Regions from separate parts of the Anoxybacillus sp. ST70 genome, predicted to be linked through region 2. Evidence: riboswitches for the same ligand, from Rfam matches in the RefSeq annotation. Region 2 holds a riboswitch; each other region holds the start of a gene.
What was found. Region 2 has a riboswitch for thiamine pyrophosphate ahead of thiC (phosphomethylpyrimidine synthase ThiC). Riboswitches for the same ligand answer to the same signal wherever they lie in the genome.

Region 1 (10,904 bases), on a different contig from region 2:
CAGCTAACATTGGCGTCCATGCACCACACGCGATGACGATACGTTCAGCATATAACGTTCCGCTCGTCGTTTTCACTCCTACAACACGTTCCCGTTCGAAAATAAAATCGTACACTTCCGTATACGGTAAAACACGGGCTCCTTTCGCCATTGCTCCATGAGCAAAAGCGACTGATAGTTGTTTCGCGTTCACTTGTTGATCAATCGTGTACATCGCACCATATTCATTTCGTACATTTCGTTCCATGTCCGCCACTTCTTTCGGTGTTAACCAGCGGACGTGCTGTGGTTGTATGCGCCCCCAAAATTCATAATGTTCCGTTAATTTTTCGTACTCTTCCATCGTTGTCGCCAACTTTAACATTCCTGCTTCATTCCACTCGACTTCAATATTTGTCAATTCTCGCAATTCGGCAATAACGGCTGGAAATGCCGCTTGGCTCGCCAAAGCAAGCGGAATGAGCGGGTGGTCTGTCGAAAACTCAGAATGCGCACCGAGCATCCCAGCTGCTGCCGATGATGCTTCTTGCGCTAACTCTCCCCGTTCAATGACAACGACTGATGCTCCTCTTTTCGCTAACTCAAAAGCGATGCTACTGCCGATAATGCCTCCCCCAACAATTAAAACGTCCATGTATTCGCCCCCATTTGTTTCCTATATCGTTGAACCATATGTAGCGGATCATCCGCCTCAAACACCGTCGACATAACGGCAATTCCTTTCACTCCCGTCATGAACACATCACGAACATGGAAAGGTTTAACGCCTCCAATGGCCACGACAGGAATGCGTACGTGACTTATCAACTGACGCAACGATGAAAGCCCGCGCGGCTTTCGTCCTTCTTTACAATTCGTTTCGTATATATGTCCGAAAATGACGTAGTCCGCTCCTTCTTTTTCCGCCCGTTTCGCTTCTTCAAACGTGTGCACGGAGCAACCGACGCGCAAAAAAGGAAACTTCCCTTTTATTTGTTTGGGAGGCAAGCTATGATGGGCGAGCTGAACGCCGCCAACGCCATAAACGACAGCGACGTCCACCCGATCATTAATGACTATTTTTTGTGCTGGGACATTTGCTTCAAGCAACTGTTCCACAATTATCCCAATCTCTTTTGCCGAACGATGTTTTTCACGAATATGAATAAAGTCAGCATATGCATGTACGAACGACGAAATATGAACAAACGTTTCAATGGACTGCTTTCCCGTCGAGATGAGATGAAGCTCTTTCATCTTAACGCACATCCTTAATCGCAACGTATGGAAACGCATGAGCAGCGTAATATCCGACCGCAACAATGACGCATATGACAACGAATAAATAGACGTCATATTTTCCGAGCGTCAGTTCATAATAAAACGTTCTCGCTCGTTCATTTGTAAATCCTTTCGCTTCCATCGCTACGGCAATGCGTTGAGCGCGGCGAATGCTTTGTGATAAAAGCGGAATCGCGTATCGTTTCATCAGTTCAAGCTTCCCGCGAAACCCTTTCGCTTTGGCGGCTCGACGTACTTTTAATGCTTGGTGCACCGTTTGAAACTCTTCTACCATCATTGGCAATAAACGTATGGCTGCTAAAAAACTATACGCATATTTTGGTTTCAATTTCGCTTGTTGCATCAGTGAATAAAATAAAAACACCGGCTTTGTCGTAAGCGCAAACATTAACCCGAAAATCGCAAACAAAAGCGTACGAAATCCGAGATGAACGCCGCGATAAAAGCTTTCTTCCGTCACATGAATAAGACCGAAGCGAAACCACGTCGTCTCTCCCTTTCCAAATAAAATCATGGAAGACGACGTAGAAATGAAAATGAAGAAAAACGGAACGAAAAACAAAAGCATATGCTTTATTCGATAACCGCTAAACAACATAAATAACGCCGTAAAGCCGATCGTCCAATTGATGAGCACGTTCGGGTTATGGACAAAAACAATAACGATAAACATCGGCAAAAATAACAATAATTTTACGGTTGGGTTCGTTTGGTGCAACCATGTCTCTTTATGTTCGATGCTCCATCTCACCATATCCCACCTCGCACAACCGTCCGCGGCACGATCGTTTCATCGGCGACAAGCTTTCCTTTTTCAATGACCCATCGTCTCGTCGCAAATTGAGACACGATGCGCTCATCGTGCGTCACCATGACAATCGCCTTTCCTTGTTGCCGATACGCTTCAAGCCATTCGAGCAACGCAAACGTATTTTTTGCATCTTGCCCGAACGTCGGTTCATCAAGAAGCAATATGCGATGGCGATCCGTCACTGAAGCGGCAACACTTAACCGCCGCTTTTGTCCCATCGACAATTGGTACGGATGCAAATGCCGTTGCGCACTTAAATGAAAACGCCTAAGCAACCTCTCTACTTCCTCTTCTATTTCATATTCCAGGCGTTGTTCAAGACGTAAACAATAAGCGAGCTCATCATCTACACGATTTGTAACAAATTGAAACTCTGGGTTTTGAAATACAAAAGCGATGTGATCGTATAATACCCCATCATTTTTTACTAGCTCTCCTTGCCAATACATATCGCCTTCTGTTCGAATTAACTTCATGAAGCTTTGCAGCAACGTACTTTTTCCTGCGCCATTTTCCCCTGTAATCGCAATCCATTCACCTGCACGAATGACGACATCATCGACTGCGATTTTTTCTTCTTTTTGTCGAAAACCGCGGAGCGACTGTACATGTAAAAGCACGTCTGACTCATGATACGGCTGCTGCGCTGTTTTTGGCTTTTCATACGTCTCCCACACTTGTGGATACCAAATGCCTTGTTCGGCAATAAACGAACGATACGTCGAAAATATATGGTCCGTTGGGCCATCAGCAATGATTTCACCACATGCGTTAAACAAAATGATGCGCTCAACAAAATCGAGAATATGATCAATTTTATGCTCAACGATAACAACTGTTCGGTCGTCCGCTACTTCTTTTAACGTTTCCCATACGGCTTTTGTTCCTTCTTCATCGAGAAGCGCTGTCGGCTCATCTAAAAATAACACATGCGGGTCAAGCGCCAAGACAGAGGCAATCGCTAACCGCTGCTTCATTCCTCCCGATAACGTTTGAATCGGCACGTGAACGTGCGGAAGACGAAGGTGCATGCGTTGAAGAACACGCTCGATTTTTTCTTTCATCTCCGCACGTGGCACACCGAGATTCTCAAGAACAAACGCAATTTCTTCATCGACGTACGGCATGCAAAACTGCGCATCCGGATCTTGAAACACATAGCCGACTTGCTTTGGAATGTGAAGCGCTTTTGCTTTCATCGGCACATCGATCGAGCGCGGAATAATGCCTGCCATCACTTGTAATAACGTCGATTTTCCACACCCTGATGGACCTAAAAGCAACACTTTTTCTCCTTTTTTAATCGAAAGCGATACATCGGTAAATAACCGTTTTTCCGCCCCCGGAAACTTTAAGCGCAATTGCTCAATGTGTATCAACGATGTCACCTTCTATTGATCAAGCGAGTCGTAATCTTCTTTTGTCGTCGGGCGCAACAGTTGCGTCACACCTGTCGCTTCGAGCGCTTTGACAAGCGAATAGGCAAATACCCCAGCAATGATGATCGCTCCAACGAAACGCGCACCGATAAATAATGTTAAATTCCACCACGCTAATTGATCAATATATCCTTTGTAAAAATCAAGCACTAATGAAGCGATTGTTGAACCGACGGCAGCAAGCGACACAACCGCCACGTCGAAACGTTTATAACGGAAAGCAGCGAAAACAAGCTCAGCCAGCAATCCTTGCACAAAACCGTAAAATAACACTTCTAGTCCCCACTCAGATCCAGCTAAAAACTCCCCTGAGGCAGCAGCGACTTCCGCAAGCAACGCCACTCCTGGCTTACGAATCAACAAATATGCCACTGTCGCAGCAATAAACCACATGCCATAAATGAGTTGATCGAGATGAAGTCCAAGCGGTTTCACCGCATAGTAAAGCGGTCCCCACACTTTATACACAATCCCAAACACAATCGCTACAACAACGGTCGTTAATACGTCTGTTAATTTAAGCCCTTTCGTTTGCATAAACATCCTCCTCTTCCATTGGCCAACGTTCTAATTTGTACGCCATATCCCAAAATAAATATTCATACTGACTGCTGATCCAAAAGTGTTGCTTCATTCGCTCTAAATCTTTTTCACTTACTGTTTTCGCTATGTCATTTAAGCGCGCAATTTGTTGTTCGACAAGCTGTCTAAACCAATCGGAGCCGTACGCTTCAATCCATTTCGCATAAATCGGATGATTCGGCTTACAATGCTTTAATCTCTCGCCAATTTCGTAATATAACCAATAGCACGGTAAAATGGCCGCTAATACATCACCGAAGTGTCCTGCAAACGCTGCCCGATACATATGTGACGTGTATGCATACGCGGTTGGTGCAGGAACAAATGATGCCTTTTCTTCTTCTGTAATGCCGAGCTCTTTCATAAACGTTTCATGTAAACGAAGCTCAGCTTCATACGTATTTTGCGCATGATTCGCCATGCTTGCAGTCGTTTGTAAATCGTCAGCCATCGCCCCGCCAAGCGCTTGCACTTTCGCGAAGTGTGTCAAATAATATGAATCTTGTAATACATAATACCGAAAACAACGTAAATCTAGCGTCCCTTCTCCTAGTTGTTTGACAAACGGATGATGAAAACTCGCTTCCCAAATCGGATCGACAGCTTTGCGCAACTGTTCTGAAAACAACATCTCCTCTCCCCCTTATGAAAAAATAAAAAACCACTTTCTTTGCGCAAAGAAAGTGGTTTTGTAAACGATGGAAATTGGCATATAGACACACTTCGCACCGTCTCCACTTCCCTACGCTGGTATGATCCAGATCAGGTTCTAAGGGTCTCAAAGGCACACTTTGATCTCAGCCTATCTAAAGGCCCCCCTAGTGGAATGCATTTGCATCATTCACTTTGTCACTAATATTAGCATATTTCATTGTTTTGTCAAATATTTTTCTCCATTATTTGCGCACATCGTGTTCTTCCTGTATGCTAAAGTAGCGAATATATAGTTCAGGAGTGGAATGTATGGCGAATGTATTTTTAAAACGAAAAAGAAAAAAGCGGCTTGAGCTTGGACATCCGTGGGTGTTTCAAAGCGAAGTTGACTATATTGAGGGAGACGTTGAGCCAGGTGATTTCGTCAACGTATATAACCATCAACGTCATTTTTTAGCGAAAGGGTACATTAACCCGAAATCACAAATGATCGTGCGCGTGTTAACGCAAAATCCAAATGATGAATTAAATGCTCAATTTTTTATGAATCGCATTCGGCAAGCGTGGGCGCATCGTGAGCGCATGATTCCGGGCGTTCGTTCATGTCGCGCCATTTATGGAGAAGCGGATTTTTTACCTGGGCTCATTGTCGATAAATACGAAGATGTGCTCGTTGTGCAAATTTTATCGCTCGGCATGGAGAAAAGAAAAGAATGGATTTTACAAGCGCTTCTCGACGTCTTTCAACCGAAAGCCATTTATTTGCGCAACGACGTCCACGTGCGTGAATTAGAAGGGCTGAAACAAGAAAAAGGATTTTGGTACGGCACGTGCGATACGAACGTACAAATTGAAGAAAATGGCGTCAAATATATTGTCGACATTGAAAACGGGCAAAAAACAGGGTTTTTCTTCGATCAGCGCCAAAATCGCGCCGCGATCAAGCCGCTCATTACAAGCGAATCGACTGTGCTCGATTGTTTTACGCATACAGGCTCATTTATGTTAAACGCCTGCTTATACGGAGCAAAACATGTGACCGCTGTCGACATTTCTGAACATGCGATTGAAACGGCAAAAAGAAACGCTGAGCTAAACGGATTTACAAACGTGGATTTCGTCGTTGCGAACGCGTTTGATTATTTAAGAGAATGTGTACAAAAGGGGGAAAAATGGGATGTCGTCATTATTGATCCTCCAGCGTTTGCTAAGTCCGCTCATGCGGTACCAAAAGCGCTTGCCGGCTATAAGGATATTAATTTAAACGGCTTAAAACTCGTCAAAGACGGCGGCTTTTTCGTAACAGCGAGTTGTTCGTATCATGTGCATCCTGATATGTTCCAAGCGATGGTCGCAGAAGCAGCGTTTGATGCAAAGAAAATTTTACGTCAAATTCATTGGAGTGGCGCAGGATATGATCATCCGAAACTGCTTGCCGCCGATGAAGGGGATTATTTGAAGTTTGCGATTTACGAAGTACATTCACGCAAATAAAACAGGTTGGCGCACGCCAACCTGTTTAAAAATGGACAAAATTGTTGTGCACACATGGCATAAAAACGGGGTATACTATAATTGAAAACGCTTACTTTTGTGAGGTGATCGATATGGCATTAAAAACGATTTGTCCAAAGTGCTTTGGAAAAAAGAAAATGAAAATTTGTTTGTCGCTTTATAAAACATGTTCGTTTTGCAACGGAACAGGGAAAATTCAACAAACACCTACGAAACGAATTAGTTAAAAAGCGCTTCGCACCAACGGTTGTTGCGAAGTGCTTTTTCGTTTATGCAGCTATGTTTCTTCGTTTCGCCTTCGTTTGCGCCCGCAAAATTTTCACAGATAAATAAATCCCTGTGACCGTTAAAATGATAATCGCAATCGCAGCCACATCGATCATGAGACGGTTCCAAATCCCAAGTTTCCCAACATGAATGGCACGTACAAACGATGCGAATGTATTCACTTCTTTTTTTACAACTGTACCATCTGGTGCAATCGTCACTAACGTTCCATCTTTATCGTTTAACCTTACCATATACATCCCATGATTCATCACAACACCAACTTCGTCCATTGAAAACGCTCCAGACTCGCTTGCTTTTTTCACCGCATCAATCATGTTTAACTTCGCATGTCCATGGCCATCTCCATGCGCATGTTCATGATTATCATGCGAATGACCGCTCATTCCCATTAACCAGCGCTCTGTTAACAACAACCCTGTGACCGCTTCTAAAAGTAAAAATACAGAACAAATGAGCCCGATCCATAAATGTAAATGGCGCGTTTTTTTCACAAAAATCCCTCCGTTTAAAAAGATGTGCTTGCCATGAATGTACAAAAAAGAGATGTGAAAAGTATGAAATGATTACGAAAAAAATGTGAAATCCCCTCTTCCATATCGGAAAAGGGGATTTCATCATCATTTCATGACATATACGCGCGCTTCGTATGGGCGCAATGTAAAACGTGTCACATGTTTATGTTGTTTGACATCATAGTTTGTTAACACAAGTTGTTCACTATTCAATTTTAACGAGTCATAGCGATACATCGTTTTTCGGTCTGTTAAGTTCACGATGACGACTGCTTTTTCATCACCTAATGTGCGCGTATACGCATAAATTGCTTTATGGTTTTCTAATATTAAATCATATGTTCCATAAACGAATACGTCATGTTGTTTACGAAGTTGAATCATACGTTTATAAAAGTTTAAAACAGAATTTGGATCATTTAGCTGCTTTTGAACGTTAATTTGCTTATAGTTTTCATTCACACCAATCCAAGGCGTTCCTGTCGTAAAGCCGGCATTTTTTTCATCGGACCATTGCATCGGTGTGCGCGAATTGTCGCGGCCATTTTTCCAAATCCAGCGCATCACTTCTTCATGAGAACGGCCTTTGGCGCGCTCAATGCGATAATAATTTTTAATAGCGACATCGTCATATTCATCAATTGTTTCAAACTGTACGTTCGTCATACCAATTTCTTGTCCTTGATAAATAAACGGCGTCCCTTGCATAAGGAAATATAGTGCTCCTAACGCTTTTGCACTTTCAACAAGATATTGCTCATCATTTCCCCACGTCGACACCGAACGCGGTTGGTCATGGTTTTCAAGAAATAGCGCATTCCATCCAATGCCTTCTAACCCTTTTTGCCATTTCGTTAATACACGTTTTAATTTCCGAACATCGACACCGCCATCTGTTCCTTTTTGCCAAAGTCCGAGATGCTCGAACTGAAAAATCATATTAAAAATACCGTTTTCTTCACCGACCCAATCTTCCGCTTCCTCTACAGTCACTCCGTTTGCTTCGCCAACCGTCATAATGTCGTAACGCGCAAACGTTTGCGCTTTGAGTTCACGAAGATACTCCATAATTCCTTCTTGATTCATATGTCCATCAAACGAAGGAACGTAATCAAGACCTTTTGGATTCGGTAAATCAGGAAGACCTTCTTTTTTCTTAATGTGTGAAATCGCATCGACACGGAAGCCATCAATTCCTTTGTCAAGCCACCAGTTGATCATATCATATAGCGCGCGACGAACATCTTCATTTTCCCAGTTTAAATCGGGCTGCTTCGTCGCAAACACGTGCAAATAATATTGGTCCGTCGTCTCGTCATATTCCCAAGCAGAACCGCCAAAAATACTTTCCCAGTTGTTTGGCTCTTTGCCGTTTTTTCCATCGCGCCAAATGTACCAATCGCGTTTCGGATTGTCCCGTGATGAGCGCGATTCAATAAACCACGGATGCTCATCGCTCGTATGGTTAATGACGAGATCTAAAATGACTTTCATGTCGCGCTTATGAATTTCTTCAAGCAATTGATCGAAATCTTCCATCGTGCCAAACTGCTCCATAATGTCTTGATAGTCACTAATGTCATAGCCGTTATCTGCGTTTGGCGATTTATAAATCGGGCAAATCCATATGACATCGATTCCAAGGTCTTTTAAATAGTCAAGCTTTTGGATAATCCCTTGTAAATCACCGATGCCGTCTCCATTTGAATCCATAAAGCTTCTTGGATATATTTGATATGCAACCGCTTCTTTCCACCAAGCTTTTTTCACGTCAAATCCTCCTCGATTCATTCAACATAAATCGCTTTCAATATTGTTTACTCTTTCATGTTAATATACAAACCGCTTTGTTGAAAGAGGAAGTTGCACTTTTTCATAAAAAATTTCGTTTTTGTTGTGCAAACGGTTTAAATACGAACAAAATTAGACAACGATTCCTTATCGTTGTCTATTTTATACTTATAATTTATTCCATTTCATTCATTTTATTCGTTCGATTTGAAATGGTAATGCGACCGATAAACATCGCAAAAATAAAGCCGATGCCAACAAAAATCAATCCGTACAAAAACACATCGCTTAACGCATCCACAAGGGTTTGTTTTAATACAGGCACAAACATTTGTTGCATTTGTTCAGGGATTTTTTTCAACGTCTCTGGATTTAAAATGACCGAATATACGCTTTGCGGATTCGATTCAACGAGTTGTTTAAACGAGTCCATCATCGCATGCGCTTGTTCCGGTAATTGTTGTAATAACGGAAGAAACTTCGCTTCCAATAAATCTTTCGAACGATGGTTCATAATTGCCCCTAACAATGTTGCCCCAAACGTCCCACCGATTTGACGGAAAAACTGGCTCGATGATGTCACGATGCCAAGCTGCGATTTTGGAAATACTTCTTGCAACGCAAGCGTAATGACTGGATTGACGAATCCTAGCCCAAAACCGAGCGTCGCCATAAATGACATCGCCGTCCATTTATTTGTATGGACATCCATCGTTGACAATAAGAAAAAGCCAAGCGCTACAAGCACCATTCCACCAATGACTTGCGGACGTACGCCAATTTTTTGCACAAGCCGTCCACCGATCATGCTTGCGATAATAAGGGCAAACATCATTGGAAACATCATCGTTCCCGATTCTGACGGACTCATCCCGATAATGCCTTGCATAAAGAGCGGCACGAACATAATCGCTCCAAACATACCAACAGACATAAAAAAGCCGACACTATTGAGCACAACAAACGTCTTATTTTTTAATAAATGAATCGGCATAATTGGCTCCTCGGCTTTCCGTTCAACAAACACAAATAAACTGAAGAACACGACCGAGCTAGCTAGTAAAGAAATGATTTGCCATGACAGCCAATCGTATTTGTCGCCACCAAACGTTAACGCTAACAACAACGAAACAACGGCCACAACCATTGTAAACATGCCGGCCAAATCAAGCTTTACACGCTCAGCCATACGATGATTATGCAAACCGAGGGAAATGAGAACAATAGCTAATATGCCGACGGGAAGGTTAATATAAAACACCCAACGCCAATTTAACGAATCAACAATCCATCCACCGACTTGTGGACCAAGAATAGACGCTAATCCGAATACGCCACCAAATACACCTTGCCATTTCGCACGCTCTGCCCCCGTAAATAAATCACCAATGACAATCATCGCCATCGGCATCATAATGCCGCCGCCAATTCCTTGAATGGCTCGGAAAATAATAAGCTGCGTCATCGTATCTGCAATGCCACATAGCGCTGAACCAATAATAAAAATCGCTAATCCTGTAACATAAATCGACTTTCTTCCAAACAAATCAGCAAGCTTCCCGGCAATCGGAACAATCGTTGTTGATGTAAGCATGTACGCTGTTGTAAGCCATGCCATCATACTTAGTCCACCAAGTTCTCCAACGATGCGCGGCAACGCTGTGCCAACAATCGTTCCATCGAGCGCCCCAAACAACATCGCAACAAGTAATCCAGTAATTAAAATGCCTCGCTTTTGTTGTATATCGGCCATGCTCGCTTGTATTGCTGCCTGTTCTTTCATGTGTATCACTTCTCCTCTTTTTCATTTGTCTCAACAATTTTTTCGATGATACGGACAAACTGTTCAAGCTCATCGGGTTGCAATTGTTTTAAATAACGTTCAATAATTTTTCTTCGCTCCGCCCGCGCATGTTCAAGCATTTCTTTCCCCTTTTCAGACAACTGTACATACACAACGCGACGATCTTCCTCATCCCGTTCGCGCAATACAAATCCGCTTTTATATAAGCGATCGATCATCGTTGT
Region 2 (10,885 bases):
CTCGATTGAATAACGGAATCTTCTCTTGCATACAAAAGAGTTTCTCGTACACCTTCGCGCTAAAGTAATGGAAACAAGCATTTCTCAAAAAGAGGAATGCTTTTTATGTTTTAAAACAAATAAATAATTTGAAACAATAATTATTTATTGTAAAACGATAAATAATGTATTAAAATGGAATGGAAATGATCGAAGTGAGGTGCTTGTTGTGAAACGAGAGACACTTTTTTTAAAAAGCGCTATTTTGATTATCGGCTCTCCTGTTGCTATGTTATGTGTATTTGTTTTACCTAAGTTTCCTAACTTTTATGCCGAGTGGTTGCCAGAAGTAGCGTATTTGCGCTATCCGATCACGATCTTTTTTTACGTTACCGCGATTCCGTTTTTCTTTGCGTTGTATCAAGCGTTCAACATTTTAACTTATATTGACAAAAACGAAGCGTTTTCCGATTTATCAGTAAAAGCGTTAAAGTATATAAAAAATTGTGCAACTGCCATTAGTTTGTTGTATATCGCAGGTATGCCGTTTTTTTATCTTACTGCTGATTTAGATGACGCCCCAGGGATTATCATCATCGGGTTGATGGTTGTGTTTGGAGCGATGGTCGTCGCAGTGTTTGCCGCAGTGCTGCAAAAGCTTTTACAAAAGGCAATCGAGATCAAATCGGAAAACGACTTAACCGTTTGAGGTGAATCACATGGCGATTATTGTGAATCTAGATGTCATGTTGGCGAAAAGGAAAATGAGCGTGACTGAGCTGTCAGAAAAAGTAGGAATAACGATGGCAAATTTATCAATCTTAAAAAACGGCAAAGCAAAAGCGATTCGGTTATCGACGTTAGATGCCATTTGTAAAGCATTAGAATGCCAACCGGGAGATATTTTAGAATATCGAAGCGATGACGAAATGTAATGGGAGGCAAAAGCGATGAGAGCGTTCATTCAACTCGTTCATTTTGGTTGGGAACAAGCGTTATCTTGCTTGTTTCCCGTTGTCATTTTTGCCTCGTTAGCCGTAACAAAAATGGTGCCGCTTCCTTTCTTGCCACGGTATGATTGGCTGCTTATTATTTGCCTTTTGATGCAATGGTGGATGGTGCGTACCGGGCTAGAAACGCGAGATGAATTAAAAGTGATTACGATGTTTCACCTCATTGGTCTTGCGCTTGAATTGTTTAAAGTGCACATGGGGTCTTGGGCTTATCCAGAAGAAGGGTATGTTAAAATTTTCGGCGTGCCTTTATATAGCGGTTTTATGTATGCAAGTGTCGCTAGCTATCTTTGTCAAGCGTGGCGACGGTTAAAGGTGGAACTCGTGAAATGGCCGCCATTTTCAGTCGTTGTTCCACTAGCTGCAGCGATTTATTTAAATTTTTTTACCCATCATTATTGGTTTGATGTTCGTTGGTGGTTAATCGGACTTGTTATGCTCGTTTTTTGGTCGTCATCCGTCACATACGAGGTGAATGGAACGCGTTATCGCATGCCGCTTGTGCTTTCATTTTTTCTCATCGGGTTTTTTATTTGGATTGCGGAAAATATTGCTACGTTCTTTGGCGCTTGGCAATACCCGAACCAAGCGAAGGCTTGGAGTATCGTTCACTTAGGAAAAGTAAGTTCATGGTTTTTATTAGTCATTGTCAGCTTTCTCATCGTTGCGACGTTAAAGCAGATGAAAGAAAAAAATCCACAGACGACGATTGCGGCGGTTAGGACGCAATAGAATATATGATTTTAGCGAACAGCAATCGTCACTGTTCGCTCATCTTTTTGATCCGATATTCTTCAATCACTGAACGGACGATATGAGAAGAGCTCCATTCACCGAAGGAAAGATAGGTGATTGGATATTTCTTCGAGAAAAGAATGGATTGAATTTGTTTTTGTTGTGCATCTTGTTCATACAAATCAATAATTTTTCCCTGAAGTTCTTGTAAATAGTTAAGCTTTCGTTGTAAAGCAGTTCGTCCGTCTTTTATATAACCAGCGTGAGCACAAAATATTTCGTTAAAATCGTACGTTAACACTTTTCTTAATGATTCAATCAATGTAGGGACGCTTTCTTCGCGCAAAACGACTTTTGTTTTTTCTAGACAGTACAAATCCCCTGTAAAAAGTTGTCCTGTTTCGCGATTAAGAAATGCGAGGTGATCGACCGCATGACCTGGTGTATGAATGACATCCCATGTCCCGTGGTGAGTAGAAAATGTTTTTCCAATCGGTTTGGCTTGGAAAGGGGGGCGTTTTCCCCAAAAAAACTTGCGATATATGGGATAATCTGCTTGTTTACGACAATAATCAATCATGAGCTCATTCATATAAATGGGCAGTTGTCGTTCGCTTTGTAAACATGCTGCACAACCTGTATGGTCTTCATGAAAATGAGTAATGACAACTTGGTCAATTTGTAATTGGTTGAAAAACTGTGTAAATTCTCGTGCTAACGATTGTGCTCCGGTGTCAATCAATACACCATCAATCGAGAAACAATGAACGGTTAAGCGAACTCCTTGAAATGTTAGAGTACCTTTGGCAACGTGGACATCGCCAACCGTTTCTTGTTCAAATTTTTTCTTTAGTAACATCCCCACTCCCCCTTAATTCCATTATACTATACAAAAATGAATAGTCATTCATTATTTTTGGTTTTATGAAAATCATCGTTTTTGTGCTTCATTCATAAAAAATGAGCTGCCCTAAAGCAACTCATCATATGACTAAAATACTTTTGATCTTGTCAAAAAACGTACTCCTTCGGATCCTTCAAGTGAAAACATGCCACCCCGGCCAGGCACAACATCAATAATAAGTTGTGTATGTTTCCAATATTCATATTGAGCAGCATGCATATAAAATGGACATCCTCCAATTTCGCCAAGCAATACATCTGAGTCACCGATCATAAACTCTCCTTGCGGGTAACACATCGGTGAACTTCCGTCGCAACATCCACCTGATTGATGAAACATCAGTGGACCATATTTCGCTTTTAGCTTTTCAATAAGTTGTAGGGCTGCTTCGGTCGCTATGACTTTCGGTTGCATGTGTCCCATCCTTTCAAAAAGGCAGCGCTTTCGAGACGCTGCCTTGACGATTAAAAAAATCCAAGTTTTTTCGGTGAGTAGCTAACAAGTAAGTTTTTCGTTTGTTGATAATGTTCGAGCATCATTTTGTGCGTTTCACGTCCGATTCCTGACATTTTATATCCACCAAATGCCGCATGCGCAGGATATGCGTGATAACAATTTGTCCATACACGTCCAGCTTGAATGCCACGTCCAAAGCGATACGCTGTATTAATATCGCGCGTCCATACTCCAGCACCTAGTCCGTATAATGTGTCATTTGCGATCGCTAACGCTTCATCTTTATCTTTAAATGTGGTGACAGATACAACCGGACCGAAAATTTCTTCTTGGAAGATACGCATACGATTATGCCCTTTAAAGACGGTTGGTTTGACATAATAACCACCTTGTAAGTCTCCTTCTAACATATTGCGCTCGCCGCCGATTAGAAGTTCAGCCCCTTCTTGTTTACCGATGTCGATGTATGACAAAATTTTTTCTAGCTGTTCAGATGAGGCTTGAGCGCCAATCATCGTACTCGTATCGAGCGGATTTCCTTGTTTAATTTGCTTCACTCGTTCTAAAGCCCGTTCCATAAACACATCGTAAATCGATTCTTCGATTAACGCGCGTGAAGGGCATGTACAAACTTCCCCTTGATTTAATGCAAACATCGTAAAACCTTCCAATGCTTTATCGAAAAATTCGTCATCTTTCGCAACAACGTCAGCGAAGAAAATGTTTGGTGATTTTCCGCCGAGTTCAAGCGTAACCGGAATTAAATTTTGAGATGCATATTGCATAATTAAACGTCCGGTTGTCGTTTCGCCAGTAAAGGCAACTTTTGCAATTCGTGGGTTAGAAGCGAGCGGTTTGCCAGCTTCAAGACCAAATCCGTTGACGACGTTGATAACACCTTTTGGTAATAAGTCTTGAATTAACTCGATTAGCACAAGAATCGATGTTGGAGTTTGTTCTGCTGGCTTTAATACGACGCAGTTACCAGCAGCTAAAGCAGGTGCGAGTTTCCACGCTGCCATTAAAATTGGGAAGTTCCAAGGGATAATTTGTCCGACAACTCCAAGCGGCTCTTTGAAATGATAAGCGACGGTATCATCGTCAAGCTCTGCAAGCGTGCCTTCTTCAGCGCGAATGCAACCCGCAAAATAGCGGAAATGATCAATTGCCAACGGAATGTCAGCGGCACGCGTTTCACGAATCGGTTTTCCGTTTTCCCATGTTTCTGCGACCGCAAGCATGTCTAAATTCTCTTCCATTCGGTCTGCGATTTTATTTAATAGGCGTGCACGTTCAGCGACAGATGTGCGTCCCCATGTTTCTTTCGCCGCATGAGCAGCATCGAGTGCTAATTCGATATCAGCTGCTTTCGAGCGAGGAACTTCGCAATATACTTGTCCAGTAACGGGCGAAATATTTTCAAAATATTCACCGTCAATGGGAGGTACCCATTCTCCACCGATGAAATTTTCGTATCTCTTTTTAAATGTAATGAGTGAGCCAGGTTGCCCAGGCTGAGCATAAATCATGTAAACTCCTCCTTTTGTATCCGTTTTCAAATGAAAATAAATGACCAAGTCTGATACACATCATATGTGTCGATTTAGTGAAATATGATCTACTACATCGTTTTTATTTCACTTATTTGATTGATTATCGGATTACAAGAAGTTCTTATATTTCGTTAGCTAAATAAAGAGGGGAGATTATCTAAAAAGGAATTGTAGAAGAACATAGTTTGAAGAATCGAATTGAAGTGAATAGACTTGTTAGAGATATTTTTTAAAAGATCGAATAAAATTTGTTTAATGATAGAATGGAGTAGGTAGAAAGTCAGCTTTGTTTATGTAAGAGCGAGAGAAGCTTCTCGCCCTTATTTATTTTTGCTTAAAATTATATATCTTCGTTTATTGAAAATATTTTATAGATTTCTGATATTTTTCCTTTGTCAATCAATATATATACAACATCATTTTCAAGCAATCGCGCATTTCCTTTCGGGGTAATAATTTTTTCATTCCGAATAATAGCTGTGATTAAGCAATCTTTAGGTAAAGGAAGTTGACTAATTGTCATTTTCGATAAATGAGCTTGTTTACTTCCAATATGAATTTCAACAATTTCTTTATCCGCTTTTGTCGTTGACATTAATTCAAGGGAATGAGCGACCTCCTTTTTTTCTCCATGCAATAATCCTAGATGCTTAGCTAACAAAGAAATGGTTGATCCTTGAATAAGAGCAGAAATAAGAACAATAAAGAAAACAATATTAAAAATCAGTTGGCTATTTTCAACATTTGCAATGAGAGGGTAAGTTGCCAAAACGATCGGGACAGCACCTTTTAGACCTGCCCAGGAAAGAAACAGTTTTTCCTTCATAGAAAAACGCATTTTTATTGTGCTTACCATTACGCTAATTGGTCTTGCTACAATGATAAGAAAGATCGCAAGAACAATGCCTTCCCACGCTACCTCTACTAACTCATTCGGAAAAACAAGTAATCCAAGTAAAATGAACATAAATATTTGCATCATCCATGCTAATCCTTCATTAAAACGAAAAACAGAATGACGATAAACGATTTGGGAATTACCGACAAAAACAGCCATGATATATACAGCAAGGAATCCACTACCTTTCATTAAAGCGGCAGTGCTATAGGAGAGTACTGCAAATGATAGAGATAGGATGGGATATAATCCAGACGAATCCAGATGAATTTTGTTCATACACCAAATGGTTAATTTCCCTATTCCAAGTCCAATTAAGATGCCTGAAATAATTTGCCAAAAAAACCCCAATAAAGTATGAAGTATAGATATTTCAGGATTTTGGACGAACGTAATTAAAGAAAGAGTTAAAATAACAGCCATAGGGTCATTCATTCCTGATTCTGCCTCTAGTGTTGCAGAGAGACGACGGTTTACATATACGCTCCCTAATGTAGCGAAAATGGCTGCTGCATCAGTAGAAGACACGATGGCTCCCAGTAGTAGCCCCTCTGCCCATGAAATATTTAAAATATATTTTGCAAAGGCACCGACACAAATAGCTGTAATAAGTACCCCGAATGTCGCAAGAGAGGAGGATGGAACGATCACTTTTTTTAATGTATTCCATTTTGTGTTCATGCCACCCTCAAACAAAATAACAATCAATGCAAAAATGCCGAATATTTGAGTTAGGAAGGCGTTGTCGAAGTATATAAATTTCGATAAAATCATTCCAACCAGTATGTAGAAAACGAGGGACGGTACTCCTAACCACGAAGAAAACTTTGTCGTTAATACACCTATAATCAAAAGGAGTCCTAACAAAAAAATGATAAAATCGGTCAATATGTTTTTCTCTCCTCTCTAAATATTTATGAAATATACTGCTCGTAATAAAATTAAGATAAAAAAAGAAAACTGTCAAATAAGATGCAAGTTGAGCGATAATGCTCAACTTGCATCTTAATCTGTATATAATGTTTTTCCTTGTTCGACAAACTGTTTTGCCTTCTCCTTCATTCCTTCGTGCTGTAAAGTTTTTTGCAGTTGGTGCGAAATATTCATTGAACAAAATTTTGGACCGCACATCGAACAAAAATGAGCGAGTTTTGCTCCTTCAGCCGGTAACGTCTCATCATGATACTCACGCGCACGTTCAGGGTCCAAAGACAAGTTGAATTGATCATGCCATCGGAACTCGAACCGTGCTTTTGACAAGGCGTCGTCCCTTTTTTGTGCACTAGGATGCCCTTTTGCTAAATCGGCAGCATGAGCAGCGATTTTATAAGCGATAACACCTTGACGGACATCGTCTTTATTTGGCAATCCGAGATGTTCTTTCGGAGTAACATAACAAAGCATCGCCGTTCCGTACCATCCGATGATTGCTGCACCGATGGCTGAGGTGATATGGTCATAACCTGGTGCAATGTCGGTAGTTATTGGACCTAATGTATAAAAAGGTGCCCCGTGACAAATTTCCATTTGTTTTTCGACATTTTCTTTAATTTTATGCATCGGAATATGTCCCGGACCTTCAATCATGACTTGAACATCATGCTCCCAAGCAATTTTTGTCAATTCTCCAAGTGTTTGTAGCTCGGCAAGTTGAGCTTCGTCGTTTGCATCCGCAATAGAACCAGGGCGCAATCCGTCTCCAAGTGAAATAGCGATATCGTAAGTTTTTAAAATCTCGCAAATCTCCTCAAAATGAGTGTATAAAAAGTTTTCTTCGTGATGTGCTAAACACCATTGTGCCATAATCGAACCACCGCGAGAAACGATCCCTGTCGTTCGATTAATTGTTAATGGGATGTAACGAAGTAGTACGCCGGCATGAATAGTGAAGTAGTCTACACCTTGTTCTGCTTGTTCGATCAATGTTTCACGAAAAATGTCCCACGATAAATGTTCGACGACACCGCCGACTTTTTCTAATGCTTGATAAATAGGGACGGTACCGATCGGAACAGGAGAGTTGCGAATAATATATTCTCGTGTCTCGTGTATATGTTTTCCTGTTGATAAATCCATGACAGTATCAGCTCCCCAGCGAATCGCCCAAAGCATCTTTTCAACTTCTTCTTCTAAGGAAGATGTGACAGCTGAATTTCCGATATTTGCGTTAATTTTCACATGGAATTTACTTCCTATAATCATCGGTTCACTTTCAGGGTGGTTAATATTAGCTGGGATAATTGCTCTTCCTGCCGCAACTTCTTGACGAACAAATTCGGGATCCATTTGTTCACGAATTGCGACAAACTCCATTTCAGGTGTAATGATCCCCCGTTTTGCATAGTGCATTTGTGTAACCGTTCTTCCTCTTTTGGCGCGCATCGGTTTGCGTCGAAAAGGTAAGTTCGCATTAGGAAACCTTCCTTCATACTTTTCGACATCACCGCGTTCGACTATCCATTTTTCTCTTAATGTTGGCAATCCTTTATGAATATTCGGTTCAAAAAGTGGATCGGTATACGGGCCGCTTGTGTCATAGACGCGGATCGGTTCATTTTCTACTATCGCTGTTTCTGTCTTTGTTGGCGACAGTTGGATTTCTCGCATTGGAACACAAATATCTTTTTGACTTCCTTGCACATACACCTTTTTACTTGAGGGAAATAGCATGTTGGAAAATAAATCGTTCATTCTTATTCGCTCCTTTTCATTTTTTATTAGGAGCGATGCCAATGCGTAAAAAAAATCAGGTTCTGCAAAAAGAACCTGATTTTGTCCGCAAATAGTACAAGTCAATTACACTCGCACCATCTACTTCCCTACGCTGGCATCACCCAGATCAGGTTCAAAGGGTCAAAGAACTTTTGCGCGTTCTTCTCTCAGTCCAAGCTATTGGACACCCCTAGTAGATGTAAAATTATGAACTTTAAAAATAATTTAGCATATGATAAAAATATTGTAAAGTATATATATTCGAAAATATACTTGATGGTGTTCGTATTTTAGAAGTAGCGGTAATGGAGGCATTGAAGGAGAGGAGATAAGAAAAATGGAAAACGTACTTTCCAACCGAGCCGTGTTGATGTGGCGAATGTATGAAGTCATTCGTTTATTTATTTTTCTTCTCTTATACGTGATTGTTCATTTTTTCGTTCCTATGTGGGTTGTTTTGGGGCTCGTCTGCTTATGGATTGCTGATGCGATTTTGTTTGTTTTTTTCGTTCCGCGCTGGAAATGGGAGCGGTGGCGATATATGATTCGTGATCGAGAAATTGAACTCGAGCACGGGGTATGGATTCGAAAGCGTACGCTTATTCCAATTCCTCGCATTCAACATGTTGATGTAAAGCAAGGTCCGTTAGCACGAAGGAAAAAACTTGCTTCACTTTACATTTATACAGCGGCAACTGCGCACGAAATTCCATTTCTTGATGAGCAAGAAGCAGAGAAGTTGCGTTACTACATTTCCTCTTTAGTGAAGGAAGATGAAAATGATGCATGAAAAGAAACGGTTGCATCCGATTGCGATTGTTATTTATATAGTTAAGCGGTTGAAGCAAGGACCGTTTTTGGCGCTTGCTTTGCTTCTAGCAATAAAAAAGAAAACAGGTGATCCTTTCGTTGATTGGCTGCCTTTGTTTTTATTTCTTTTTTACGCTATGTTCGCTGGGTATATGTCGTGGCAGCGATTTACATATCGTTTACAAGAAAATGACATGTATATTGAACAAGGGATATTTGTAAAACAGAAACGGTATATTCCATTTGAACGTATTCAAGGTATTTCATATTCGTCAGGGGTGTTTCAGCGGCTTGTAGGTGTTGTACAAGTACATATTGAAACAGCTGGCAGGCAAATAGATGAACCAGAAGTAATACTTTCAGCGGTTTCCATAGAAGAAGCAAAGCAAATAGAGCGAGTGGTGCATCACCAAAAACGAGAAAATATATGTATAGAAATAGAAGATAAGGCGGCTACCATATTTACACTTCGTTTTCGTGACGCTTTGTTTTTATCGACCACAAGTGGTGGTGCTTTTGGAGTCATTGCAGCGATTGGCGCATTTCTTTCCGATTTTAATGATTTCATCCCGTTTGAACGGCTAAACATATTTTTTCGCGCTGACGATACAGCTTCTACACTTGTCTTGTTGTTTATCGTTCTTATGATTGCTTACGTATTGTCTGTGATCGGTCATCTTTTTCGCTATATGAATTTTACAGTTGTCAAACAAAACAAAACGATAACGATAACAACAGGATTGCTGCAAAAAAAGAGCATTTCTACATCGATTGAGCGCGTTCAAGCCATTGGAGTGAAGGAAAGTCCGATTCGGCACTTGTTTGGCTACGTTTCCGTTCACCTTATTCATGCCGGAGGGGCACTTGATGATGGAAGACATGGAAGTCTCGTGTTGTTTCCGCTTGTTCGTAAAAATGAAGTTGCTTCTCTTGTTGCGACGTGCTTTCCTGAATATCGTTTGCACGATTCGTTCCGATTGTTATGTACACGTGTCCGTTGGCGCTATATGTTGAGGTCGCTCTATACGGTTATGCTCATTCCGGTCATCACAATCGTATTTTTTCAGCGATTTGAAACGCTCCTTCTCCTTGTGCCCGCAGTATATGTCGGCTATCGAAGCTATAAACGAGCGGGAGTAACGATTAAGAGTGAGCAGCTAGCATTGAGAAGTGGATGGCTGACGATAAAAACGGTATATATGTTAAAACATCGTATTCAGTCATTAACGATCTCGCAAACTCGTATGCAACAACGACTCGGATTATGTACAGTACGTGCGACTGTCATGCCGGGCATACGCACAAAAGTTGTTGATGTGGACGAACATGAGGCACAAGCAATATACGAATGGTTTTTGAGAAATAAGGAATAAGTTTGGCACTTCACCAAAAGTTGTAGTTATTAAATAAAGACGATTGTGATAGAAACTAAACACTTTGTTTTACTTTTTATACTACATTGCTTTATTTGCTATGTTGCTATCAAGTTTAAATTTAAAAAGTACATCTTTAGGTGATGAACCATAAGTTTCAAAGTTTACTTTTTTCTTCCTCATCATTATAATTATGCAGTCGATGAGTAAAGGTGGAGGCTGAGTAAATGAAAATTACGTTAGCGCAATCAATTAATCTCCTTTCGTTTTTAAAAAGGCGAGTAGACGAGCTGCAAGCGGAGTTGTTGACGACTCACACGGTTACCGTTCCAAAAGGGGAGATGTATACACCGCCAGAACGGACGGTCGAGCAAGTACTTACAGAGATGGCCGAAATACAGAAAGATGTGCTTGTACTACAAGAACTGATCAACGAAACGAATATGCAACAG
Region 3 (10,904 bases), on a different contig from region 2:
TCATTTAGCGAAAAGTTTAGATTTACAAGTACTTGCCGAAGGAGTAGAACGTGACGATCAAGTATCTTTGTTGCAAAAGATGGATTGTGATTTTGCGCAAGGGTTTTACTTTAGTCAATCGTTAGAAGCGGAAAAGTTACTACAATGGCTCGAACAACATAATCAATCGAAAGAGGCGCTTCATTAGTGCCTCTTTTCACGTTTTGTTCACATATATTTTCTTTTTTCTTCACAAATTTACATTAGTGTAGATGTATAAATGATACGAACAAGGAATGAATGTATATGCGTAGTTTATTTTTTTGGCTTATACCAATCGTCACGCTGTTGTTTACAAAAACTGTATATGGACAAACGATGGAAGGACATAAACAGTTGCAACAGGCCATTGATGAAGCGCACGCCGGCGATGTATTAGTCGTCAAACGAGGAGTATATGAAGGTCCGATTATTATTCATAAGCCGATTCATTTGATTGCTGAGCCCGGAGCGGTAGTTGATGGGAATGGAAGTGAATATGTCATAACGATTCGTGCGCCTCATGTTTATATAGAAGGGCTCACGATTCATAGAAGTGCGTACGGAAAAGGAGCAGGTGTACAAATTAAAGAAAGCGCACATGTCACGTTAAAAAATGTACATATCGAAGATGTCCATTACGGTGTTTACGTCGAAAAAGGAACAAATATTCATCTCATCAACAATGTTATTCGTGGCAGGGATGTTCACTTTGCTCAACGGGGCAACGGCATTCACTTATTGAAAACAAAACATGTCGTTGTAAGTCAAAATGATATTTCGCGTGTACAAGATGGTGTGTATTTGGATGGAGCTGAACATACGACGATCGAGAAAAATAAAGTAACAAATGCACGCTATGCCATTCATTTTATGTATGCTGAGGATGGAATAACAAAAGAGAACGTGCTGATGGAAAATATTAATGGAATTATGATGATGATGTCAAAACGATTTATGATCGAACAAAATACGATTGCCAAACAATTAGATTACCGTGGCTACGGAGCGCTTATTTATGATAGTGAACATGTTTTGATGCATCAAAATAGGTTACTTTATAATAGCACAGCGTTATCATTACAAAATGCACGTCATTGTGCCATAAAAGCAAATGAATTCATTGGAAATTATCGTGCTCTGCATAGTTTATATCAAAATCATGACACGATTGTTGTTGAAAATAAATTTTTAGGAAATATGGAAGACGCGCTCATTCAAGGGACTGCTATTTCATTTGATGATGGGGAAAAAGGGAACTATTGGGATAGTTATCGGTTTTACGACTTGAACGATGATGGAATTGGGGATGCCCCACATCGTATTCGTTCCATGTATAGTCGACTGTTACGACAATGGCCGAGTGTGCAATTTTATTTTCAAAGTCCTGCACTAGCACTTCTAAATACGACGGAGTCATTTTTTACACAAGCACAGGCACAAGGAGAAGATCGTTTTCCGCTTACGGAAATCAGTCACAAGAAAAGTACAACAAACGAACGATCATGGCGACTATTGTTGTTTGGAAGCATCTTATTAGTAAGCAGTTTGTTGATGTTTGCATATGGAAGGGGAATGAAACATGAAAAAAATTGCTAGTCTTTTATTTGCATGTTTTCTTGCCGCATGTAGTGGAGAGAAAACGTATGAACCCGAAGACATTAATCCAGATATTGATGTATGTGTAGTTTGCAATATGAGTATCGCAGCAGAGCAATATGCGACAGAAGCGATTTTAAAAGATGGAACGGTGCAAAAATTTGATGATATCGGCTGCATGATGGAATGGATGAATAAGCAAAACAACGACGACATAGCTAAGCTATATGTTCGTGATGTAACAAACGGTGAATGGATTGAGCTCGAGAAAGCGGTCTATGCTTATCATCCAAATTATTGGACGCCGATGAACTATGGCGTCGTTTCATTTGCGAATGAGCAACATGCGAAAGCGTATATGGAACAAGAAGGGGAAGGGCAGTTATGGACGTATGAGCAACTAAAACAACATCGGTGGGGATTTGAACAATGAATACAGCGATGAAGTACCAATGGATGATGATGATTCGTAGCAAATGGCTAATGAGCTTCGCCATTATATTTGCTGTTTTATCATCAACTGTGATCGCGAGTAGCGGGCACGAGACAGCAGGAGTATTTACACGTTCGACGGCAGCTTTATTAAACTTGTCTCTTTTACTTGTTCCACTTGTCTCCTTATTAGCAGGTAGTTTGTTTATTGCAGGGGAGAAAGAAGACGGTCGGTTATCACTTATATTAACATATCCGATCTCCCCTCGTTCGTTAACGTTCGGATTATATGTCGGTAGTTGTATATCATTATGGACAGTGATTGCTTTCGGATATGGAAGTGCAAGTGTTGTCCTTTTTACAACAGGAGGAACGTGGTCGACATTTTTTTTCCTTTCGTTTGCATTGACGATCGTATTAACGAGCATTTTTTTAGCCATCGCTTTATTCATTGGACTTGTTGCTTCTAATCGTTTACAAGCACTCGGTGTCAGCTTGTTTATTTGGGCATTTTTCGTTTTATTTTATGAATTTCTCACATTAGCATTATTATCGCTTGTGCCAAAACAGTTTACCATCTTCCTATTCGGGTTATCCGTTATGTTTAATCCCGTTGAGCTTGTGCGTGTTTGGACGATAACGGCGATGAAAAGTAGCGCTCTATTTGGCCCACAGCTATATGAATGGTCGAAATGGGCAGAAAGTGCAAGTGGACAACTAGTCTTTTTGGCGATCGCGTGCGTATGGATCATTGTGCCATTATTTTTAGCGAACGTATGGATGAAACGAGGGAAACGACATGCTTGAGGTGAGACAATTAACGAAAATATATAATGAGCAAAACAAAGTAGAAAACATTTCATTTTCTCTTCAATCGGGACAATGTTTGGCGTTATGCGGTGGTAACGGTGCAGGGAAAAGTACAATTATTAAAATGTTAATTGGACAGCTCACTCCAACAAAAGGAGACATATGTGTAAACGGAAAGCAAGTTCAAAAAGACGATAAACATTGGTTTTCTTTTATGCCTGATCATTTGCAATTTCCTCCGCTTTTAACCGGTTACGAAGTATTATCTTTGTTTGGACGATGGCAAGGAGCAGCAGTTGAGCGTGTCGAACAATGTTTACAGCTTGTTGGATTGACGAATGATCAACATAAGCAAGTCAAGACATATTCAAAAGGAATGCAACAACGCCTTGCCTTTGCGCAAGCGCTTTTAGCGGACGCCCCATTGCTTATTTTAGACGAGCCAACGAATGGCTTAGATCCGTACTGGGTATGGGAATTTAAACGCCTTATTCGCACGGAAAAAGAAAAGGGGAAAGCTGTTATTTTTTCGACACATATGTTGTCGATCGTGGAAGAAATCGCAGATACTGTTGCGTTTATTCATCAAGGACAAATGCTCGTATATGATTCGGTTTCTACACTTTGTCAAGATGGGCAATCGCTAGAATCTATATTTTTTGCACAACTTTCACAACATATGGCATACTGAAAAAGTAAGCGAACATAGCTTACTTTTTTCGTTTGGAGGGGGAATGTAACATGTTAAAATTATACGTCATTCGCCATGCAGAAACAGAGTGGAATGCTCAACAACGTATGCAAGGATGGAAAGATTCATCTTTAACCGCAACAGGAAGAAAACATGCGTCACTTTTACAGGAACGCTTTCGTACAGTTCCGTTTACGGCTCTGTATTGTAGCCCGAGCGATCGAACAAAAGAAACGGCTCAAATTGTTTTAGGACAACGTGACATACCAACTTATTTTGATGAGCGATTACGTGAAATTCATTTAGGGAATTGGGAAGGGAAAACGATTGCCGAAATTGCTCAAACGGACGAGCGAAATCATCATCATTTTTATTATGAACCACATGCGTACAATCCGACTGTTGGAGAAACATTTCTTGATGTGCAACGGCGAGCTGTAGCTGCCATTCATCATATTGCTCACACTCATTCAGAAGGTCATGTTCTCGTCGTGACACATGGTGTCGTTATTCGTACGCTTCTTGTATATTGGAAACAGCAAACGCTCGCACAGTTATGGGAAAATAGTCGCGTATATGGTACGAGTGTGACAATTGTTTCGTTCGATGGAGAAAAGTGGATGTTGGAATGTGAGTCAAATATTTCGCACCTTGAAGGTGAGATGATACGAGGATGAAAAAATGGTTTGTTCTTTTTGTATTCATTTTCCTTATTCACGGCTGTGTACAGCAAAATAAAGGAACGACGTTTGTTACGACAGTACAATACGTTGTTGATGGAGATACAGTCAAAGTAAAAAAAGATGGAGAGATGGTAACCGTTCGTCTGTTAAACATTGACACGCCCGAAACGTATCGCGAAAAACAGGCGTATGGTGAAGAAGCAAAACAAATGGCTAAAGACGTTCTTCTTCACAAAAAAGTGACGGTCGAATTAAGTGCGAAAGAACAACCGTATGATCGTTACGGTCGATTGCTTGCGTACATATGGTTGGAGGATGGAACTTTGTATCAAGAAAAAATTGTACAAGAAGGGCTTGCACGCGTTGCTTATGTGTTTGAACCGGATACAAAATATGCAAAAAGATTGTATAAAGCACAAGAGGAAGCAAAAAAAGAGAAAAAGCGCATTTGGAGTGTGGATGGATATGTCACAGAAGAAGGATTTAATATGAGTGTATGGTTAGATCAAGCTTCGTAAATATGAAAAGGGCTGGATGAAACAGCCCTTTTAATGTGCTAACATGGCTTGCATATCTTCTTCTACGTCACCGATAAGTTTGAGACCGAACATATCCTGTAGGACGAGTAACACACCTTCTGAAATGAAGTGTGGTGCTTTCGGTCCAATTCGAATGTCTTGAATGCCTAAACTAAACAATCCGAGTAAGATGGCAACCGCTTTTTGTTCAAACCACGAAAGGACGATGCTAACAGGCAGTTCATTCACTTCACAGCCAAACGCTTCTGCAAGCGCCATCGCAATTTTTACTGTTGAAATCGAGTTATTGCATTGTCCTAAGTCAATATATCGCGGAATGTTTGTACCAGGAACAACACCATAATCCACATCGTTAAAGCGGAATTTTCCACAAGATGTCGTTAAAATGACGGTGTTTTCTGGTAAAGATGTTGCTAATGAGCGATAATATTCACCACCTTTTCCAGGAGCATCACATCCTGCAATAACGAAAAAGCGTTGAATTTTTCCTTCCTTTACAGCTTGAATAATTTCAGGCGCAATTTGAATGACTGTTTCGTGATGGAAACCGGTCACTAATGTTTCTTCTGATTCGATATTTGCTTCTGGAAGTTGTAATGCTTTTTCAATTAACGGTGTGAAATCGTCATTTTCAATTTTTTGTACATGTTCTAATCCTGCCACATCGTATGAAAACATGCGATCAGCGTACGAACCTTTAATTGGCATGACACAGTTTGTTGTCGCTAAAATGGCGCCAGGAAACTTTTCAAATAAGCGACGTTGATCATACCATGCTTTTCCGACATTTCCTTTTAGATGTTTGTATTTTTTTAATTGTGGGTAACCGTGTGCTGGAAGCATTTCTGAGTGTGTATAAATATTAATTCCTTTTCCTTCCGTTTGCTTTAATAGCTGTTCGAGAGCAAATAAATTATGTCCTGTTACAAGAATACATTTTCCTTCAATTTTATTTTGTGTGACTCGGACGGGCTGAGGAATGCCAAGCCGTTCCGTATGTGCCCGATCAAGTAGTTCCATGACTCGAATGGCAGCTCTACCAACTTTCATTGCCATATCTAAATGCTCTTGTACGTTAAAGTTAGAATTTGTTAACGTCATATATAACGCTTCGTGTGTTGTTGTGTCGACGAATGGATCTGTGTATCCGAGTTGATGAGCATGCGTGCGATATGCTGCAATTCCTTTTAACGCAAACACAATAGTATCTTGCAAGCTTGCAATCGTTTCATCCTTCCCGCAAACGCCGACAACTGTACATCCCCCTGTTGGTGTTTGTTCACATTGATGACAAAACATCATAACCCCTCCTCTTCTTATTAACACTTTAACAATAGGGGAAAATATGTGTGACGTAAGTGATACATATCACACTTCTATACAAAAATGTGAACGAAAATTGACAATGTTCTATATTGAATAATGAGAAAAAATGTATTAAAATGAAAGAAAATTAAATGAATCACACTACTAGGGGTGCCGGATGGCGATGGCTGAGAGGAAAACGCGTAATCAGTTTTCCAACCCTTTGAACCTGATCTGGTTTGTACCAGCGGAGGGAAGTAGGCTATGTTTTGGCAATGTAAACTAGTCGATTCTTTCCGACTAGTTTTTATTTTTTATAGGGGGAATGAACGATGAATGTTGGACAATGGTTAACGCGCGTTAGAAAGGAGTCACCGCTTGTACATAATATGACAAATGTGGTGGTGACCAATTTTGTTGCTAACGGTTTACTTGCGATAGGTGCATCTCCTGTCATGGCGTATGCCAAAGAAGAAGTAGCTGATATGGTGCGCTTGGCACGTGCGCTTGTATTGAATATCGGCACATTAAATGAAACAGACGTAGAAGCGATGTTGATTGCTGGAAAAGCGGCAAATGAAGCAAACATTCCTGTTGTTTTTGATCCCGTTGGGGCGGGAGCGACAGCGTATCGCACGGAAACAGCAAGACGTATATTGAATGAAGTAAACATTTCTATTTTGCGCGGAAATGCATCAGAAATCGCAAGCGTTGCTGGAGAACAAGTACGTACAAAAGGGGTAGATGCAGGGGACGTTCAAGGTGATCTCATGCACGTCGCAAAAAAAGTAGCACGTATGTTTCACTGTGTAGTCGTTGTAACTGGGGAAAATGATATAGTGACAGATGGAGAACACGTAACGATCGTTTCAAACGGCGATGCGATGTTGACGAAAGTAACGGGAACAGGTTGCTTATTAAGTGCGGTATTAGGCGCATTTGCTAGTGTAGGAGAAAACATCGTAGAATCATCCGTCGCTGCGCTCGCTTATTACGGTATAGCGGCTGAAAAAGCAGCCAAACAAACGCAAGCACCTGGTTCTTTTCAGCTTGCATTTCTGAATGCTTTATACGAAACGAGCGCAGAAGAAGTAGATGAATACGCACACATTCGAGGGGAATAAAATGATGAAGCAAAAACTATCTTTATATTTTGTGATGGGGAGTGTCGATTGTACGAAAGATCCACTCGCTGTGCTTGATGAAGCGATCGAAGGTGGCATTACGATGTTTCAGTTTCGGGAAAAAGGAAAAGGGGCACTTACAGGAGTTGAAAAATATCGCTTAGCTGAGAAATTGTTTGAGCGATGTCTTGCTCACAACATTCCTTTTATTGTAAATGATGATGTTGATTTAGCGCTTACCTTACAGGCAGATGGGGTTCATGTCGGACAAGAAGACGAGGCAGCTGAACGTGTTCGTGATCGAATAGGGGATCGCTATTTAGGGGTATCTGTGCACAACTTGAATGAAGTGAAACAAGCGCTTTCTGCTCGTGCCGATTATGTTGGATTAGGTCCAATTTTCCCAACTGTTTCAAAAGAAGATGCAAAACAAGCATGTGGATTGGCAATGATTAAGCACATTCGCGCGCATGAAAAGCACGTTCCGCTTGTGGCAATCGGTGGGATTACACACCAAACAGCAAAACAAGTCATTGAAGCGGGAGCAGATGGAATCGCTGTCATTTCGGCCATTTGCCGTGCCGAACAAATTCGGGAACAAACAAAGCAGCTATATGAGATGGTGATGGATGCAAAACAAAAAGGCGGCAGTTAATGTCGTCTTTTTTATTACTAAATGTTTATATTTTTGATGCAGGATTTTCTTTATATGTGTCGAAAGAGAAAAACGAACAGATGAAAGAGGGAGATGGGAAAAATGGAACATATCGTATTGTCATATAAAGAACGAGTCGCAACAATTGAATTGAATCGTCCGGATGCGTTGAACGCTTTAAACGAACAAATGTTAGCAGAGTTGCTACAAGCGTTAAAAGAAGTGGAAAAAAGCGAGGCAGATATTGTCGTCATTCGTGGACGAGGAAAGGGATTTTGTGCAGGGGGAGACATTAAAACGATGTTGCAATCAACGAATGAGCATTCATTCATAGAAGTAATGGAAACGATTAAACATATTGCTCTCACACTATATCAATTGCCGAAACTAACGATCAGTTACGTGCATGGCGCTGCTGCAGGATTAGGACTTAGCTTAGCGCTCGCTTGCGATCATGTTATTGCAAACGAACAAGCACGTGTTGCAATGAATTTTATCGGCATTGGATTAATCCCAGATGGCGGTGGCCATTTCTTTTTAAAACGGAAAATTGGAGAAGTAAAATCAAAACAAGTAATATGGGAAGGAAAAGTGATGAGTGCACAAGAGGCATATGAAGTGGGACTCATTGATGGAATTGGCGATGAACAGACGATTCAACAAAAAGTGAATGAATGGTTGGCTAAACCGATTGTTGCGATGATTGCAACGAAGCAGTTGTATGCTCATTTAAGCGAAGAACAATTGTTGAAAACGTTGCAAATGGAGACAGCATATCAAGCAGAAATGCGAAAAACAGAAGATCATGCGGAAGGCATTCGTGCCTTTTTAGAAAAGCGTCGTCCGCATTTTCGTGGAAAATAAAAAGTTTGCAAAACTTTCATCTTTAACTAGCCTTTTCGACTTTGTGACGTGTATAAATAAAATATAAAAACATAACGAAAAGGGCGACGGAAGATGAAAGTAGTAGTTATTGATGATTATAGACCAACATTAGAAATGATTGAAGCAATGCTTGAACATATTGAAAATATTTCAATTTATCCGTTTGAGGATGCAGATGAAGCATACGCATATATTTTATCGCAACATGTAGATGTCATTTTAATGGATATTTGTATGCCGAAAACAGACGGTATTGAATGGTGTCGGCGCTTTAAACAACATGAGCAATTACAACACGTTCCTGTATTAATGGTCACCGGTTACGATGAGGAACAAAAATTAGAAGAAGCGTTTGCAGCCGGGGCATTTGACTACATTCGCAAGCCGTTTACCATGGTTGAACTGATTGCTCGTGTTCAATTGGCGTATCGCCAAAAAGAAACGATGGATCAACTGAAACGAACGAACGAAGCATATATGGAAAGTTATCGACATATGTGGGCGATGCAAAAAAAGATGAACGAAGATTTACACTTAGCTCGACTCGTTCAAGAAGGTTTGCTCCCTGAACGAATGAATAATGAACATATTCATTTTGTTGGGACGTATATTCCGTCCTCACAACTGTCTGGCGATTTGTATTTTTGGCAGCAAGTTCGCCCCCATATGTATGCTTTTATCGTAATTGATGTCATGGGGCATGGCGTTGCATCTGCGCTCGTTGCTATGTCGATTCGTTCGCTATTACACGGATTAATGACGAAAGTGACTGAACCGCTTGCGGTTGTGCATGAATTAAATCGACATGCTTTTCAATTGTTTGGAAAGGAAACGAAATATTATTTTACAGCTTTTTACGGAACGATTGATGTGAAAACAAAAGTGATAGAATATGTGAATGCAGGACATCCTTCGGGAATATTCATGACCGATCAAAAAATGAAGTTTTTAAAAGAAGGAGGCATTCCAATCGGTATTGTACCAAATGCCCCATATAAAAAAGGGACGATTTCTTTTCAACATGAAGCGTACCTTATTCTCTACACAGATGGGCTAATAGAAGTGTTAGGTGAAGAATGTGCGAATCAACTTGCACATACAATGCAAATGGCTCATTCGTTTGATCAAATGATAGAGAAGATCAATGAACAAGCACAATATGCGAAAGGAAATGACGATATTACGTTTGTTTCCATTCATGTAAAATAGCGATCTGTGAACAGATCGCTATTTTACGTCTACCATTTGATCCAATTGACAAATCGATAATATATGCTTAATAGGTGCTGAAACACCGGTCATTTCAATTCGCATTCGATCTTTTAATGGATACAGCCAGCTAATAAGCAACCGAACACCAGAGCTATCAATAAACCGAACAGCAGATAAGTCAATTTGTAAAAGAGATGTATCCCACGACTGTGATTGAATCATTTCTTCCATGATACGCGATGTTTCAAAGTTAATATCTTGCTGAAAAGAGACAACGATTTTGTCATGATATGTTACAATGTCAATCATATTTCTCCCCCTTTTTTCGTGCAATCATAACGATTGCACGCTTTCCTTTTTCGTCAAATGAAAAATGCGAGGCGAGTTGTTGAATGAGAAAAAGTCCGCGTCCCCCTTCTTGTTGTGTGAAATGAGGAGGGAGGGTGTTTAGTTGTTTTTCCCATTCAAACCCATCACCTTGATCGATTACTTCAATGACGACCGTTTCATCTGACCAACTGATATATACGTCTGCATCTTTTTTTGTAGAGTGACGAATAACATTTGAAACAAGCTCCCATAATACGAGTTGTACTGTATATTTTTGCATGTCGTCTAGCTGGATACAACGATCTAATTGCTCGAGCATCGCTGAGATCATCGTGCTATAATTTGTTTCATTTAGTTGAGCTTGAATCATTGTTTCTTAACTGAATAAAAAGTTGTTGAATATATGGATGTTTATAATCCCCTTGATGCTCGAGGCGGTACAATTGACTCCATAAAGAATTATACGTTGAACGAAACGAAATAGGGATATGTTCTCCAAATGAACGTTGTAAATGCATGAGACGAAACTTTGCATAATTTCGTGATGGTACGTCGTTTGGAAGAAGTCCCATATCGATTCGTACAAGTTGCTCATTTGCTTCGTGAAGTAATGTTTCTGCC

Region 1: another riboswitch for thiamine pyrophosphate. It lies ahead of tenA (thiaminase II); the one in region 2 lies ahead of thiC (phosphomethylpyrimidine synthase ThiC).
Region 3: another riboswitch for thiamine pyrophosphate. It lies ahead of thiM (hydroxyethylthiazole kinase); the one in region 2 lies ahead of thiC (phosphomethylpyrimidine synthase ThiC).

What each region holds. Positions count from the first base shown of each region.
Region 1 is NZ_JAHZOF010000009.1:7,248-18,151, forward strand. It holds gene thiO (glycine oxidase ThiO) at 1-634, opposite strand, end outside; gene tenI (thiazole tautomerase TenI) at 622-1,236, opposite strand; gene K1I43_RS11830 (energy-coupling factor transporter transmembrane component T family protein) at 1,238-2,032, opposite strand; gene K1I43_RS11835 (ABC transporter ATP-binding protein) at 2,029-3,480, opposite strand; gene K1I43_RS11840 (ECF transporter S component) at 3,484-4,074, opposite strand; gene tenA (thiaminase II) at 4,049-4,744, opposite strand; TPP riboswitch at 4,836-4,943, opposite strand; gene K1I43_RS11850 (class I SAM-dependent rRNA methyltransferase) at 5,077-6,261, shown strand; gene K1I43_RS11855 (PepSY-associated TM helix domain-containing protein) at 6,552-7,064, opposite strand; gene K1I43_RS11860 (glycoside hydrolase family 13 protein) at 7,191-8,855, opposite strand; gene K1I43_RS11865 (MDR family MFS transporter) at 9,052-10,659, opposite strand; gene K1I43_RS11870 (MarR family winged helix-turn-helix transcriptional regulator) at 10,665-10,904, opposite strand, start outside.
Region 2 is NZ_JAHZOF010000004.1:204,666-215,550, reverse strand. It holds gene K1I43_RS08125 (DUF2975 domain-containing protein) at 269-688, shown strand; gene K1I43_RS08120 (helix-turn-helix domain-containing protein) at 699-914, shown strand; gene K1I43_RS08115 (DUF817 domain-containing protein) at 930-1,724, shown strand; gene K1I43_RS08110 (MBL fold metallo-hydrolase) at 1,753-2,586, opposite strand; gene K1I43_RS08105 (DUF779 domain-containing protein) at 2,719-3,045, opposite strand; gene adh (aldehyde dehydrogenase) at 3,096-4,616, opposite strand; gene K1I43_RS08095 (potassium/proton antiporter) at 4,981-6,426, opposite strand; gene thiC (phosphomethylpyrimidine synthase ThiC) at 6,544-8,229, opposite strand; TPP riboswitch at 8,338-8,452, opposite strand; gene K1I43_RS08085 (PH domain-containing protein) at 8,588-9,040, shown strand; gene K1I43_RS08080 (PH domain-containing protein) at 9,030-10,433, shown strand; gene K1I43_RS08075 (DIP1984 family protein) at 10,661-10,885, shown strand, end outside.
Region 3 is NZ_JAHZOF010000006.1:60,330-71,233, reverse strand. It holds partial or broken gene K1I43_RS09605 (EAL domain-containing protein) at 1-187, shown strand, start outside; gene K1I43_RS09600 (right-handed parallel beta-helix repeat-containing protein) at 286-1,617, shown strand; gene K1I43_RS09595 (nitrous oxide reductase accessory protein NosL) at 1,601-2,050, shown strand; gene K1I43_RS09590 (ABC transporter permease) at 2,047-2,856, shown strand; gene K1I43_RS09585 (ABC transporter ATP-binding protein) at 2,849-3,550, shown strand; gene K1I43_RS09580 (histidine phosphatase family protein) at 3,601-4,227, shown strand; gene K1I43_RS09575 (thermonuclease family protein) at 4,224-4,751, shown strand; gene hcp (hydroxylamine reductase) at 4,782-6,071, opposite strand; TPP riboswitch at 6,235-6,350, shown strand; gene thiM (hydroxyethylthiazole kinase) at 6,410-7,201, shown strand; gene thiE (thiamine phosphate synthase) at 7,203-7,856, shown strand; gene K1I43_RS09555 (enoyl-CoA hydratase) at 7,959-8,720, shown strand; gene K1I43_RS09550 (fused response regulator/phosphatase) at 8,814-9,950, shown strand; gene K1I43_RS09545 (STAS domain-containing protein) at 9,969-10,262, opposite strand; gene K1I43_RS09540 (ATP-binding protein) at 10,255-10,653, opposite strand; gene K1I43_RS09535 (hypothetical protein) at 10,631-10,904, opposite strand, start outside.